3 regions of the Streptomyces sp. SID5643 genome follow, and region 1 is predicted to be linked to each of the others. Evidence: predicted binding sites of a transcription regulator. Region 1 holds the regulator's gene; each other region holds the start of a gene.
The links. The regulator HrcA, encoded in region 1, represses chaperone genes, less so after heat shock. The targets are predictions, from matches to a motif close to TTNGCACTCNGNNNNNCNGAGTGCNAA.
Positions count from the first base shown of each region.

Region 2: the regulator HrcA is predicted to act here: its motif matches at 2,466-2,492, upstream of groL (chaperonin GroEL).
Region 3: the regulator HrcA is predicted to act here: its motif matches at 2,993-3,019, upstream of groES (co-chaperone GroES).

Region 1 covers NZ_WWIC01000283.1:1,462-6,253, reverse strand. Annotated here, with positions in the region: gene GTY56_RS30900 (nitronate monooxygenase) at 1-353, opposite strand, end outside; gene dnaJ (molecular chaperone DnaJ) at 544-1,680, opposite strand; gene hrcA (heat-inducible transcriptional repressor HrcA) at 1,680-2,696, opposite strand; gene GTY56_RS30885 (MBL fold metallo-hydrolase) at 2,867-3,598, shown strand; gene GTY56_RS30880 (DUF3097 domain-containing protein) at 3,630-4,436, shown strand; gene hemW (radical SAM family heme chaperone HemW) at 4,547-4,792, opposite strand, start outside.
Region 2 covers NZ_WWIC01000165.1:60,975-65,766, reverse strand. Annotated here, with positions in the region: gene thrC (threonine synthase) at 1-1,273, shown strand, start outside; gene GTY56_RS19715 (MoaD/ThiS family protein) at 1,361-1,636, shown strand; gene GTY56_RS19710 (cold-shock protein) at 2,083-2,286, shown strand; gene groL (chaperonin GroEL) at 2,621-4,243, shown strand; gene GTY56_RS19700 (oxidoreductase) at 4,424-4,792, shown strand, end outside.
Region 3 covers NZ_WWIC01000339.1:16,922-21,713, reverse strand. Annotated here, with positions in the region: gene GTY56_RS35920 (ester cyclase) at 64-771, shown strand; gene groL (chaperonin GroEL) at 844-2,469, opposite strand; gene groES (co-chaperone GroES) at 2,585-2,893, opposite strand; gene GTY56_RS35905 (polysaccharide deacetylase family protein) at 3,063-3,824, opposite strand; gene GTY56_RS35900 (polysaccharide deacetylase family protein) at 3,821-4,756, opposite strand.

The DNA of each region.
Region 1 (4,792 bases):
AGCACCACGAGCTTGGCCTCGAAGCCGTCGTCGCGTCCGCTGTCCGGATCGCCGAGCTCGGCCTCGTACCAGGTGGCCTCGCCGGCCAGCTGATGGGCGTAGACGTCAACGGCGGCCGGGTCGGCGTACTCCGGCTGCGGCATGAAGACGTTGACGCCGAAGGGCCTGCCGGTGAGGCTCCGGATCTGCTTGATCTCCTGGTACATCCCGTCGGCGGTCTTGTACCCGGCGGCGAGGAATCCGAGCCCGCCCGCCTCGCACACGGCCGCGGCGAGCTGCGGTACGGAGACGCCGCCCGCCATGGGGGCCTGCACGATCGGGAGGGGGAAGAGATCGGTCAGTGCGGAGGACATGACCGCATGTTGTCACGTCCTCCGAACAACTCCGAAACCGGCCTGCCGACTGGCATAGACCAGAAGCACGCCCGGCGTCAGCGCCCGTGAAGGCGTCCTTCAGCCGCGAGAACAGCCCCTGCCGCCCCGGCTGACCGTGCCCGCCCGGGGGACCACCCCCGAACCCCCGGCAGCAGCCGGACCGCTCGCGTCAACGCCCGTTGAACGCATCCTTCAGCCGCGAGAACAGCCCCTGCTGCCCCGGCTGGAACTGCCCCGTGGGGCGTTCCTCGCCGCGGAGTTTGGAGAGCTCGCGCAGCAGGCGTTCCTGCTCGGGGTCGAGCTTGGTCGGGGTCTGGACCTCGACGTGGACGATGAGGTCGCCGCGTCCGCCGCCGCGCAGGTGCGTGACGCCCCGGCCGTGCAGCGGGATCGACTGGCCGGACTGGGTGCCCGGGCGGATGTCGACCTCCTCCATGCCGTCGAGCGTCTCCAGCGGCACCTTCGTGCCGAGGGCCGCCGCCGTCATGGGGATGGTCACCGTGCAGTGCAGGTCGTCGCCGCGCCGCTGGAACGTGCTGTGCGGCAGCTCGTGGATCTCGACGTAGAGGTCTCCGGCCGGACCGCCGCCGGGGCCGACCTCGCCCTCGCCGGCGAGCTGGATGCGCGTGCCGTTGTCGACACCGGCCGGGATCTTCACCGTGAGCGTGCGGCGGGACCGGACGCGGCCGTCGCCCGCGCACTCCGGGCACGGAGTCGGCACGACCGTGCCGAAGCCCTGGCACTGCGGGCACGGGCGGGACGTCATGACCTGGCCCAGGAAGGACCGGGTGACCTGCGAGACCTCACCGCGGCCGCGGCACATGTCACACGTCTGGGCGGAGGTGCCCGGGGCCGCGCCCTCACCGCTGCACGTGTTGCAGACGACGGCCGTGTCGACCTGGATGTCCTTCGTCGTACCGAAGGCCGCCTCGTCGAGCTCGACCTCGATGCGGATCATCGCGTCCTGGCCGCGGCGGGTGCGCGAGCGCGGTCCGCGCTGCGACGCCGTGCCGAAGAACGCGTCCATGATGTCCGAGAAGTTCCCGAACCCGCCGGCTCCGAAGCCGCCCGCGCCGCCGCCACCGGCCTGCGAGAGCGGGTCGCCGCCGAGGTCGTAGACCTGCTTCTTCTGCGGGTCCGACAGCACCTCGTAGGCGGCGTTGATCTCCTTGAACCGCTCCTGGGTCTTCGGATCGGGGTTGACGTCCGGGTGCAGCTCGCGGGCGAGCCGCCGGAAGGCCTTCTTGATCTCTTCCTGCGAAGCGTCGCGGCGCACGCCGAGTACGGCGTAGTAGTCCGTGGCCACTACGACTCCGCCAGGATCTGTCCGACGTACCGTGCCACTGCGCGTACCGCTCCCATCGTTCCCGGGTAGTCCATGCGGGTCGGTCCGACCACGCCGAGCTTGGCGACTGCCTCGCCGCCCGAACCGTAGCCGACCGACACGACGGACGTGGAGTTGAGTCCTTCGTGGGCGTTCTCATGACCGATCCGTACGGTCACGCCCGGATCCTTCGCCTCGCCGAGCAGCTTGAGGAGCACGACCTGCTCCTCAAGCGCCTCCAGCACCGGCCGGATCGTGAGGGGGAAGTCATGCCCGAAGCGGGTCAGATTGGCGGTGCCGCCGATCATCAGCCGCTCCTCGTTCTCCTCGACGAGCGTCTCCAGGAGTGTGGAGAGCACCGTGGAGACCGTACCCCGGTCCTCGTGCTCGAACGCCTCCGGGAGATCTTCCACCAGACTCGGCACATCCGCGAAACGGCGGTTCGCCACACGGCTGTTGAGCCGCGCGCGCAGATCCGCGAGCGAGGCGTCGCCGAAGGGCGCCGGGCAGTCGACCACGCGCTGCTCGACCCGGCCGGTGTCCGTGATCAGCACGAGCATCACCCGCGCGGGCGCCAGGGAGAGCAACTCCACGTGCCGCACGGTCGAGCGCGTCAGCGACGGGTACTGCACGACGGCGACCTGGCGCGTGAGCTGCGCGAGCAGCCGCACCGTGCGCGCCACGACGTCGTCGAGGTCGACGGCGCCCTCGAGGAAGTTCTGGATCGCGCGCCGCTCGGGCGCGGTCATCGGCTTGACACCGGCGAGCTTGTCGACGAACAGCCGGTAACCCTTGTCGGTGGGGATGCGCCCGGCGCTGGTGTGCGGCTGGGCGATGTACCCCTCGTCCTCCAGGGCCGCCATGTCGTTGCGGACGGTGGCCGGGGAGACGCCGAGGCTGTGCCGCTCGGTGAGGGCCTTGGAGCCCACCGGCTCCTCGGTGCCGACGTAGTCCTGGACGATGGCGCGCAGCACCTGAAGCCTGCGTTCACTGAGCATCGCGCACACCTCCAGATGTCCTTGCCTGCTGCCCTGCCGGTCCGGCCTGGCACTCTGCGTGTGCGAGTGCCAGCATTCCCCGGCCCAGTGTACGGCGGTGGGGTACACCCCCGGCAAGGCTGGTCGTGCGGCGTCGTGCCCCGAGCGGGCCGCACCGCTAGCGTCGCCGTATGACGGTGACTTGGGAAGACCTCGGGTGGGAGCGCGTGGCCGCCGGGGTGGGGCGGTGCCGGCTTCCGGTGTGGGACTGCACGGCGGGGCTGGTCGCCGGTGAGGGCGCGGTCCTTCTGATCGACGCGGGGTCGAGTCTCGCGGAGGGCGTGAAGCTGCGCGCGCAGGCCCGGTCGCTCACCGGCCACCGTGTGACACATCTCGCGCTGACCCATCCGCACTTCGACCACGTCTTCGGGATGGCGGCGTTCCCGGACGCGGAGGTGTTCGGCGCGGTGGGCGTGGACGCGGTGCTGACACGGGCGCGGGACCGGGAGGAGCTGCGCGCGGACGCGGTACGCCACGGCCTGGCGGCGCCCACGGCCGAGGAGGCGGCGCAGCGGCTGGCACCGCCCGGCCACCTGGTCTCCGGCGAGTGGACCCTCGACCTGGGCGGTGGCCGTCAGGTGCTGCTGGCGAACGTCGGCCCGGGCCACACCGCGCACGACCTGGCGGTACTGGTGCCGGGTGATCCGGAGGTGGTGTTCTGCGGCGACCTGGTCGAGGAGTCCGGGGAGCCGCAGGCGGGCCCCGACGCGGTGCCGTCGCACTGGCCGGCCGCCCTGGACCGGCTGCTCGACCTGGGCGGCGAGGACGCGCTGTACGTGCCCGGTCACGGAGCGGTGGTCGACGCGGCGTTCGTGCGGGCGCAACGGGACGCGCTGGCGGCGCGTTTCGGCGTGTCGCGGTGATCGCCCTCGGTCTTCTCCTATCGTCATGCGAATGCGCCAGTACTCCGCCGATCTGACCCCGCCGTGGAAGAAGCCGAAGCCGGTGCCCGAGGTCGCGGCGGAGCCGGGTCTGGTGGTGGAGGAGCCGGGGACCGGCTTCTGCGGCGCGGTGATCCGGTGCGAGGCGGGCACGGTGACGCTGGAGGACCGCTTCGGCAAGCACCGGGTGTTTCCGATGGAGCCACGCGGCTTCCTGCTGGAGGGCAGGGTGGTGACGCTCGTCCGTCCCGCGCCGGGCGGCCCCGCGCGCCCCACCCGCACGGCCTCCGGTTCGGTCGCCGTCCCCGGCGCACGCGCGCGGGTCGCCCGCGCCGGCCGCATCTACGTCGAGGGCCGCCACGACGCCGAGCTGGTGGAGAAGGTCTGGGGCGACGACCTGCGCATCGAGGGCGTGGTCGTGGAGTACCTGGAGGGCGTCGACGACCTGCCGTCGATCGTCTCCGACTTCGCCCCCGGGCCGGACGCACGGCTGGGCGTCCTGGTGGACCACCTCGTACCCGGCTCGAAGGAGTGGCGCATCGCGGAGTCGGTGACGAGCGAACACGCCCTGGTCGTCGGCCACCCGTACATCGACATCTGGGAGGCGGTGAAGCCGTCGTCCCTGGGCATCGACGCCTGGCCCCGGATCCCGCGCGGCCAGGACTGGAAGACGGGCGTGTGCAGGGCCCTGGGCTGGCCCGAGAACACCGGCGCGGCCTGGCAGCGGATCCTGTCGGGGGTCCACTCGTACAAGGACCTGGAGCCGGAGCTGCTGGGCCGCGTGGAGGAACTGATCGACTTCGTCACGGCGCCGGCGTAGCTGTTTTAACTGCGGGCCGTCGTGGCGCTGGGGCGGCACGGGTAGGGGCAGCAGCACCCCGCTCCGCCGGGCTGCGCACCCACCCGGCCTCAGCCCCCACCCCGAGCACCTCAGTCCACGAGGTCTCGTACAACCCCGTCAGCCAGCAACCGCCCCCGCAGCGTGAGCACGGCCCGCCCTTCGTCGTACGGGCCCTTCTCCAGGAGCCCGTCCGCCAGCGCCGCCCGCGAGGCGGCCAGACCCTCCGGCCTGAGCAGCGACAACGGCACGCCCTCCCTGAGCCGCAGCTCCAGCAGGATCCGCTCGACCCGCCGGTCCTCATCGCTGAGCACCTCACGCCCGGCCCCCGGCGACCT
Region 2 (4,792 bases), on a different contig from region 1:
TGTTGCAAGCACCACTGACTCCACCGTAGACCTCGGTCCCGCCGCTGCCCTGAGCTGCCGCGAGTGCGGTCACCGCGTACCCCTCGGACCGGTCTTCGCGTGCGAGGAGTGTTTCGGCCCGCTGGAGATCGCCTACGACTTCTCGGCCTACGACACCGAGGAGCTCCGCAAGCGGATCGAAGCGGGCCCCGCGAACATCTGGCGCTACGCCCCGCTGCTGCCGGTCCCGGCCGACGTCGCGGACAAGCCGAACATCAACCCCGGCTGGACCAAGCTCGTCAAGGCCGACAACCTCGCGCGCGAGCTGGGCGTCGACGCGGGCAAGCTGTTCGTCAAGGACGACTCCGGCAACCCGACGCACTCCTTCAAGGACCGCGTCGTCGCCCAGGCCCTGGAGGCCGCCCGCGCCTTCGGCTTCACCACGCTCTCCTGCTCCTCCACCGGCAACCTCGCCGGTGCGGTGGGTGCCGCGGCGGCCCGTGCCGGCTTCCGCTCCTGCGTGTTCATCCCGCACGACCTGGAGCAGGGCAAGGTCGTCATGGCCGCGGTCTACGGCGGCGAGCTCGTCGGCATCGAGGGCAACTACGACGACGTGAACCGCTTCTGCTCCGAGCTGATCGGCGACCCGGCCGGAGAGGGCTGGGGCTTCGTCAACGTCAACCTCCGGCCGTACTACGCGGAGGGCTCCAAGACCCTCGCGTACGAGATCTGCGAGCAGCTCGGCTGGCAGCTGCCGGACCAGCTGGTCGTGCCGATCGCCTCCGGCTCGCAGCTCACGAAGATCGACAAGGGTCTCCAGGAACTGATCAAGCTCGGGCTGGTCGAGGACAAGCCGTACAAGATCTTCGGCGCGCAGGCCGAGGGCTGCTCGCCGGTGTCCGTCGCTTACAAGGCCGGGCACGACGTCGTCCGCCCGCAGAAGCCGAACACCATCGCCAAGTCGCTCGCCATCGGCAACCCGGCGGACGGGCCCTACGTGCTGGACATCGCGCGGCGGACCGGCGGCGCGGTGGAGGACGTGAACGACGAGCAGGTCGTCGAGGCGATCAAGATCCTGGCCCGGACCGAGGGGATCTTCGCGGAGACCGCCGGTGGTGTGACGGTGGGTGTGACGCGCAAGTTGATCGAGAACGGGGTGCTCGACCCCACCAAGACCACGGTCGTGCTCAACACCGGCGATGGACTCAAGACGCTGGACGCGGTGGCGGGCACGGGTCTGACGGCGACCATTCGCCCCAGCCTCGAGTCGTTCCGTGAGGCCGGGCTCGTCTGAGCGTCGTTGTTCGCTGCGGGCCGTGGGGCTGGTCGCGCAGTACCCCGTGCCCCTGAGGGCGGTTATCCAACCGGAGGTTCGAAAGTCATGAGCGTCACCGTTCGCATCCCCACCATCCTGCGCACCTACACGGGCGGGCAGGCCGAGGTCGCCGCCGAGGGCGCGAACCTCGGTGAGGTCATCGCCGACCTGGAGAAGAACCACACCGGGATCGCCGCCCGGGTCCTCGACGACCAGGGCAAGCTGCGCCGGTTCGTCAACGTGTACGTCAACGACGACGACGTGCGGTTCGAGCAGGGTCTGGAGACGGCCACGCCGGACGGTGCCGGTGTGTCGATCATTCCCGCCGTCGCCGGCGGCTGAACCGGTCGACCGGCCCGATTGTTACCTTCGGTAACGACGATTACCGAGAGTTCATCGAATTGCCCCCTCCGTGAGAGAAGCGGAGGGGGCAATTCTGTGTGGTTGAGCGGGGTACAGTTGGGGAACGCGATACCGATCCCCTGATCGGAACCCTGAATTCCTGCCGCGAGTCCGACAAGATGTAGCCAAAGTGTGCGCGTCTTTCGCGGCTTTTGTTCCTTTTATGGAGCCCGACTTGCCCTGAATTCGGGCGAATTCTCCCCACATTCCGGACCCTGCTCGTCCGGAATTCTCGTCCGATTGACCTGTTGCAGACGGCAGTTGGACAGATACATTCAGCCGCGGTCGACGCGTTCCGGCGCACGCCCCCAACCGTGGGGGGTGAGGTCTGACCCGGGTCCGCGAAGTGTGGATCTGTGCAAGGGCCAGTAATAGGGGAGTTAGGCATGGCTCAGGGCACCGTCAAGTGGTTCAACGCGGAGAAGGGGTACGGCTTCATCGCGGTCGACGGTGGTGCGGATGTTTTCGTCCACTACAGCGCGATTCAGATGGACGGCTACCGCACCCTTGAAGAGGGCCAGCGGGTCGAGTTCGAGATCTCGCAGGGCCAGAAGGGACCGCAGGCCGACATGGTTCGCGTCTCTGCCTGAACGCGCACCACGACCAACGCTCAAGCGACCGGTCTTCTCAGAAGGGCCCGTACCCCCCGGGGTGCGGGCCCTTCCGCGTGCCCGGAGGGTCCGCCGGATGGTGTTCGCGGGCGGCTGACGCCCCCCGCCGATCCAAGGCGGGCGCTTGCACTCGCAGGGGTCGAGTGCTAATCATTGCGTTAGCACTCTGAAGGTGAGAGTGACAACGTAAGGACCGGGTCGGTGAGGCCCGCAGGCCAGGTGGGGAAGGAACCCACGAGGCAAGCGAGCCGTCCGTCGCGGGCGCGGGCGCGGTCCGAAGTAATCACCCCCAGTCCTGGAGGGACCACTTCACATGGCCAAGATCATCGCGTTCGACGAGGAGGCGCGGCGCGGCCTCGAGCGCGGCATGAACCAGCTCGCGGACGCCGTCAAGGTGACGCTCGGCCCCAAGGGCCGCAACGTCGTCCTCGAGAAGAAGTGGGGCGCGCCCACGATCACCAACGATGGTGTCTCCATCGCCAAGGAGATCGAGCTCGAGGACCCGTACGAGAAGATCGGCGCCGAGCTGGTCAAGGAAGTCGCCAAGAAGACGGACGACGTCGCCGGTGACGGTACGACCACCGCGACCGTTCTCGCCCAGGCCCTGGTCAAGGAGGGCCTGCGCAACGTAGCCGCCGGCGCCAACCCGATGGCCCTCAAGCGCGGTATCGAGAAGGCCGTCGAGGCCGTCTCCGCCGCCCTGCTGGAGCAGGCCAAGGACGTCGAGACCAAGGAGCAGATCGCCTCCACGGCCTCCATCTCCGCCGCCGACACCCAGATCGGCGAGCTCATCGCCGAGGCCATGGACAAGGTCGGCAAGGAAGGCGTCATCACCGTCGAGGAGTCCCAGACCTTCGGTCTGGAGCTGGAGCTCACCGAGGGTATGCGCTTCGACAAGGGCTACATCTCGGCGTACTTCGCCACCGACATGGAGCGTATGGAGGCCGTCCTCGACGACCCGTACATCCTGATCGCGAACTCCAAGATCTCGAACGTCAAGGACCTGCTCCCGCTCCTGGAGAAGGTCATGCAGTCGGGCAAGCCGCTGCTGATCATCGCCGAGGACGTCGAGGGCGAGGCCCTGTCGACCCTGGTCGTCAACAAGATCCGCGGCACCTTCAAGTCCGTCGCCGTCAAGGCCCCGGGCTTCGGCGACCGCCGCAAGGCGATGCTCCAGGACATCGGCATCCTCACCGGCGGCGAGGTGATCTCCGAGGAGGTCGGCCTCAAGCTGGAGAACGCCACGCTCGACCTGCTGGGCAAGGCCCGCAAGGTCGTCATCACCAAGGACGAGACCACCATCGTCGACGGTGCCGGCTCGGCCGACCAGGTCCAGGGCCGCGTCAACCAGATCCGCGCCGAGATCGAGAACAGCGACTCGGACTACGACCGCGAGAAGCTCCAGGAGCGCCTGGCGAAGCTCGCCGGCGGTGTCGCGGTCATCAAGGCCGGTGCCGCCACCGAGGTGGAGCTCAAGGAGCGCAAGCACCGCATCGAGGACGCCGTGCGCAACGCCAAGGCGGCCGTCGAGGAGGGCATCGTCGCCGGTGGTGGCGTGGCCCTGCTCCAGGCCTCCCAGGTCTTCGAGAAGCTGGAGCTCGACGGTGACGAGGCGACCGGCGCCAACGCCGTGAAGCTCGCGCTGGAGGCCCCGCTGAAGCAGATCGCCGTCAACGGTGGTCTCGAGGGCGGCGTCGTCGTGGAGAAGGTCCGCAACCTCACCGTCGGCCACGGCCTGAACGCCGCGACCGGTGAGTACGTCGACATGATCGCCGAGGGCATCATCGACCCGGCGAAGGTGACCCGCTCTGCCCTGCAGAACGCCGCCTCCATCGCCGCGCTGTTCCTCACCACCGAGGCCGTCATCGCCGACAAGCCGGAGAAGGCCGCCGCGCCCGCCGGCGGCGGCATGCCGGGCGGTGACATGGACTTCTGATCGACCCGGTCGATCAACGTCCTTGCCGAGGGCGGCACTTCCTGTTCCGACAGGGGGTGCCGCCCTCGGGCGTGTCCGGGATCACAGCGGGGGTGGGATGGCCCTGGCGGGGCCGGGTGGTTGAAGGTTAGGTCATATGCGTATGCACATACCTTCCGGTATCCGAAAGTGAGCCCCCACGTGACTCTCGCCGCCTCCGCCTCCCGCGCCGCCGAAATCCTGTCCCGGCCCGTATCGCTGGGCGGCCTGACCGTTCCCAACCGGATCGCGATGGCGCCGATGACCCGCATGTTCTCCCCGGGCGGCGTGCCCGGCGAGGACGTCGTGTCGTACTACGCGCGCCGCGCCGCCGCCGGAGTCGGCCTGATCGTCACCGAGGGCACCTACGTCGGCCACGAGTCGGCCGGGCAGAGCGACCGCGTGCCGCGCTTCCACGGCGAGGCCCAGCTCGCGGGCTGGGCGAAGGTCGCCGAGGCGGTCCACGCCGCGGGCGGGACCATCGTGCCGCAGCTCTGGCACATCGGCATGGTCCGCAACCAGGGTGAGCCG
Region 3 (4,792 bases), on a different contig from region 1:
CGGGCCGGCCTCTTGGGACAATGAAGCTGTTCAGCCGGACCCAGGGGGACCGGAGGCGAGGCCATGACCTTCGTACAGCTCATCGAATGCAGGACCAGCCGGCTCGACGAGATGAACCGGCTGATGGACCGGTGGGTCGAGCAGACCAAGGGCAAGCGGACCGCGTCGCACAGTGTGGTGGCGAGGGACCGGGCCGACGCGTCGCACATCGTGGAGATCGTGGAGTTCCCGTCGTACGAGGAGGCGATGCGGAACTCCGGGCTGCCGGAGACCGACCGGATCTTCCAGGACATGGTGGCGCTCTGCGAGGAGACACCGATCTTCACGGACCTGGACGTGGTGCGGGACGAGCAGCTGTACGCGGCCACCGCGCGCAGGTTCTTCGAGCTCGCGCCGGGCCCGGGGGACGCGCCGCCGTTCAACGACGTGTTCATCGAGGACTACCACGACCACGATCCGGCCAATGTGCAGGACGTCATCGGGCTGGACGCGGTGCGGCGCGAGGTGGAGGTGTGGCGGGGCGGGTTCGACTTCTCGTTCACGATCGAGGACCAGATGGCGCAGGGCGACCGGGTGTGCACCCGGTGGACCTTCCACGGGCGTCACACGGGCGAGTTCCTCGGGATCCCGCCGACCGGGCAGGAAGTCACCATGACGGGGACGACCGTGCACCGCTGCACACCGGACGGGAAGATCGCCGAGGGCTGGTGGCAGTACGACCGGCTGGGGCTGATGCAGCAGCTCGGGGTGCTCGACCCGCTGGAGCTGTGACCGGCAGGGCCTACGGGAGAAGCCCCCGTTCCGCCTGGGCGGAACGGGGGCTTCTGCTACGAGGTCGGTGCCTCAGTGGGCGTGGCCGTGGCCGTGGCCCGCGGCGGCCGGCTCCTCCTCTTCCTTCTTCTCGACGACCAGGGTCTCGGTCGTGAGGAGGAGGGAGGCGATGGAGGCGGCGTTCTCCAAGGCGGAGCGGGTGACCTTCACCGGGTCGATGACGCCGGCCTTGACCAGGTCGCCGTACTCGCCGGTGGCGGCGTTGAAGCCCTGGCCCTTGTCGAGCTCGGCGACCTTGGAGGTGATGACGTAGCCCTCCAGGCCGGCGTTCTCGGCGATCCAGCGCAGCGGCTCGACGGCGGCGCGGCGGACGACCGCGACACCCGTGGCCTCGTCGCCGGTCTTGCCGAGGTTGTCCTCCAGGACCTTGACGGCGTGGACCAGCGCGGAGCCACCACCGGAGACGATGCCCTCCTCGACCGCGGCGCGGGTCGCGGAGATGGCGTCCTCCAGACGGTGCTTGCGCTCCTTGAGCTCGACCTCGGTGGCGGCACCCACGCGGATGACGCACACGCCGCCGGCCAGCTTCGCGAGGCGCTCCTGGAGCTTCTCGCGGTCCCAGTCGGAGTCGGTGGACTCGATCTCGGCCTTGATCTGGGCGACGCGGCCCTGCACGTCGTCCTTGTTGCCGGCGCCGTCGACGACCGTGGTGTCGTCCTTGGTGACGGTGATGCGGCGGGCGGAGCCGAGGACGTCGAGACCGACCTGGTCGAGCTTGAGGCCGACCTCCTCGGAGACGACCGTGGCGCCGGTGAGGACCGCGAGGTCCTGCAGCATCGCCTTGCGGCGGTCGCCGAAGCCGGGGGCCTTCACGGCGACGGCGTTGAAGGTGCCGCGGATCTTGTTCACGACGAGGGTGGACAGGGCCTCGCCCTCGACGTCCTCGGCGATGATCAGCAGCGGCTTGGAGGCATTGGACTGGATGACCTTCTCCAGCAGCGGCAGGAGGTCCGCGATGGCGGAGATCTTGCCCTGCGTGATGAGGATGTACGGGTCGTCCAGGACGGCTTCCATGCGCTCCTGGTCCGTCACGAAGTACGGCGACAGGTAGCCCTTGTCGAAGGCCATGCCCTCGGTGAAGTCCAGCTCCAGACCGAAGGTGTTGGACTCCTCGACGGTGATGACACCGTCCTTGCCGACCTTGTCCATCGCCTCGGCGATGAGCTCGCCGACCTGCTGGTCCTGGGCGGACAGCGCGGCGACGGCGGCGATGTCGGACTTCTCGTCGATCGGGCGGGCCGTGGCGAGCAGGTCCTCGGAAACGGCGGCGACGGCGGCGTCGATGCCCTTCTTCAGGGCGGCCGGGGAGGCACCGGCGGCGACGTTCTTCAGGCCCTCGCGCACGAGCGCCTGGGCGAGCACGGTCGCGGTGGTCGTACCGTCACCCGCGATGTCGTTGGTCTTGGTCGCCACCTCCTTGACCAGCTGGGCACCGAGGTTCTCGTACGGGTCCTCGACCTCGACCTCGCGGGCGATGGTCACACCGTCGTTGGTGATGGTGGGAGCGCCGAACTTCTTGTCGATGACGACGTTGCGGCCCTTGGGGCCGATCGTCACCTTGACCGTGTCGGCAAGCTTGTTGACGCCGCGCTCGAGGGCGCGACGGGCGTCCTCGTCGAACTTCAGGATCTTCGCCATGGGAGCGTGAGCCCTCTTCCGGAATCAGGGGTAACGGCACTGCGCCCCGGGCGCCCGGCTCAATAGCGATCGCGGGGGCCAGGGGCGCAGTTCAAAGCAATGTGCTTGGGGTGAATTACTTCTCGACGATCGCGAGCACGTCGCGGGCCGAGAGGACGAGGTACTCCTCGCCGTTGTACTTCACCTCGGTGCCGCCGTACTTGCTGTAGAGCACGACGTCGCCGACGGAGACGTCGAGCGGAAGACGGTTGCCGTCCTCGAAGCGGCCCGGGCCCACGGCCAGGACGACGCCCTCCTGGGGCTTCTCCTTGGCGGTGTCCGGGATGACCAGGCCAGAGGCGGTGGTCTGCTCGGCGTCGAGCGGCTGGACCACGATGCGGTCCTCGAGCGGCTTGATGGCAACCTTGGAGCTGGTGGTCGTCACGATCCGACCTCCCCCTTCGGAGATCTCACGGGGTTAACTGTCTGAGGTGGCGACCAGGTGGATCCGTCGTCGCGGGTGCCGGACCTGCCCGTCGCTGTGTTGGCACTCTCCTAGGGGGAGTGCCAGAGCCGAGACTATGACTGCGATTAGCACTCGGTCAAGCGGACTGCTAATTGCCCGCGGCGCGTCGGCCGGGTGTTCTCTCCAGGTGGTCCTCCAGGTGGTCCTCCAGCCGCCCCACCCGCAGCCCCCGTTCACCGATCTCCCGCAGCAGACGCTCGGTGCGTTCCGTGAGGGTCAGGGACCCGGTCTCGCCGGACGGCACCGAGACGATGTCCCCGGCGCGCAGGGCGGGCTCGCCCCGGGTGTAGGTCAGTTCGCCGTGGCCGTCCAGGGACGCGCGCCACAGGACGACGGCCGTGATGCCGCAGTCGGCGGCGGCACGCAGGGTCGTCGTGTCGTAGGTGCCGTAGGGCGGGCGGAAGAGGCGGGGGCTGATGCCGAAGCGGGAGTGGAGCTTGTGCTGCTGGCCGCAGATCTCGGCGCGCTGCCCGGCGTAGGGCAGGCCGCGCAGGGCGGGGTGGTCGAGGGTGTGGTTCTGGATGGACGCGCCGACCGCGCGCAGCCGGGCGAAGTGGCCGTAGCCGGGTCCCACGACGCTGTCCGTGAGGAACATGCTGACCGGGAGCCGCCGTTCGCGGACGAGGCCGACGAAGCGGGGGTCGCGTTCGGCGCCGTCGTCGTAGGTGAGGAAGACGACCGGGTCGCGGGTGGGGACGTGGTCCACGACGGGGGGCAGTCGGCGGCTGTCGTCCGCCGCGCGTGCCGGGTCCTGCGCGCGGCCGTCGGCGGGGCCCGGCCGCTCCCCCGCGGCCCCGGTGCAGCCAGCCAGCAGGGCCGCGCACAGCACGGCGGCGGCCGGCCGCCTCACAGGTAGTCCTCCAGCCGCCCCACCGCGAACCCCTGGGCCGTGACCTTGTCCAGGAAGCGGCGGACCATGTCGGCCATCGTGCCCTTCCACTCGCCGGGGCCCCGGAAGTGCGTGAGGACGATGTCCCCCGGGCGCAGCTTGCGGTCCCCCTCGCGGTACTCCCAGTGGTCGGCGAAGACCTCCTGGTTCCACAGGGGCACGTACGCGATCCCGCAGGCCTTGGCGGCGCGCAGGGTCGCCCGGTCGTAGCTGCCGAACGGCGGGCGGAAGAGGTCGGGGCGTGTGCCGAACTGCTTCTTCAGGTAGCGCTGCATGCCGCAGATCTCGCGCTTCTGCGCCCGGTACGACAGGCCCCGCAGGCTGGGGTGGTGGAGGGTGTGGTTGTTCAGGACCACGCCCTGGGACTGCATCTTCCGGAAGTAGCGGGTGTCGTCCTTGACCAGGTAGCCGCTGAGGAAGGCGGTGTACGGGACGTCCAGGTCGCGCATCATCCGCAGGAACGCCCGGTCCTTCTCGGCGCCGTCGTCGATGGTGAGGAAGACGACCTTGTCCCGGGTGGGGACCGTGGTGAAGACGGGCGGGAGGTTCGACCTCCGGTGGCCGTTCACCTCGAAGCCCTCGCGGGTCCTGATCCTTGGCTTCTTCGCCGGGGGCGGCGGGGCGGCGAGGGGGGTCCTGCGCAGGTCCCAGCGGTGCGCGGCGGCGACCCGGGCGGCGTGCGCGGCGCGCAGCTTGCCTGCGTACGAGTCGAGCGCGCGGGCCGGGGGCGCGTCGAGGGGCTGCTGGCCGCCGGCCGGGGTGACCTGGTCGCCGCCGTCCTGCGCGCAGCCGGAGGCGATGGCGGCGAGCACGAGCACGGCGAGGCCGATCCGTACGCGTGCGGGCGCACGCCCCCCTGCCCGGCTTTTGTCATTTTGTACGACTGCTCGCATGGTGCCGGATCCTCGCAGCCCCTCCCGCCGATCCCG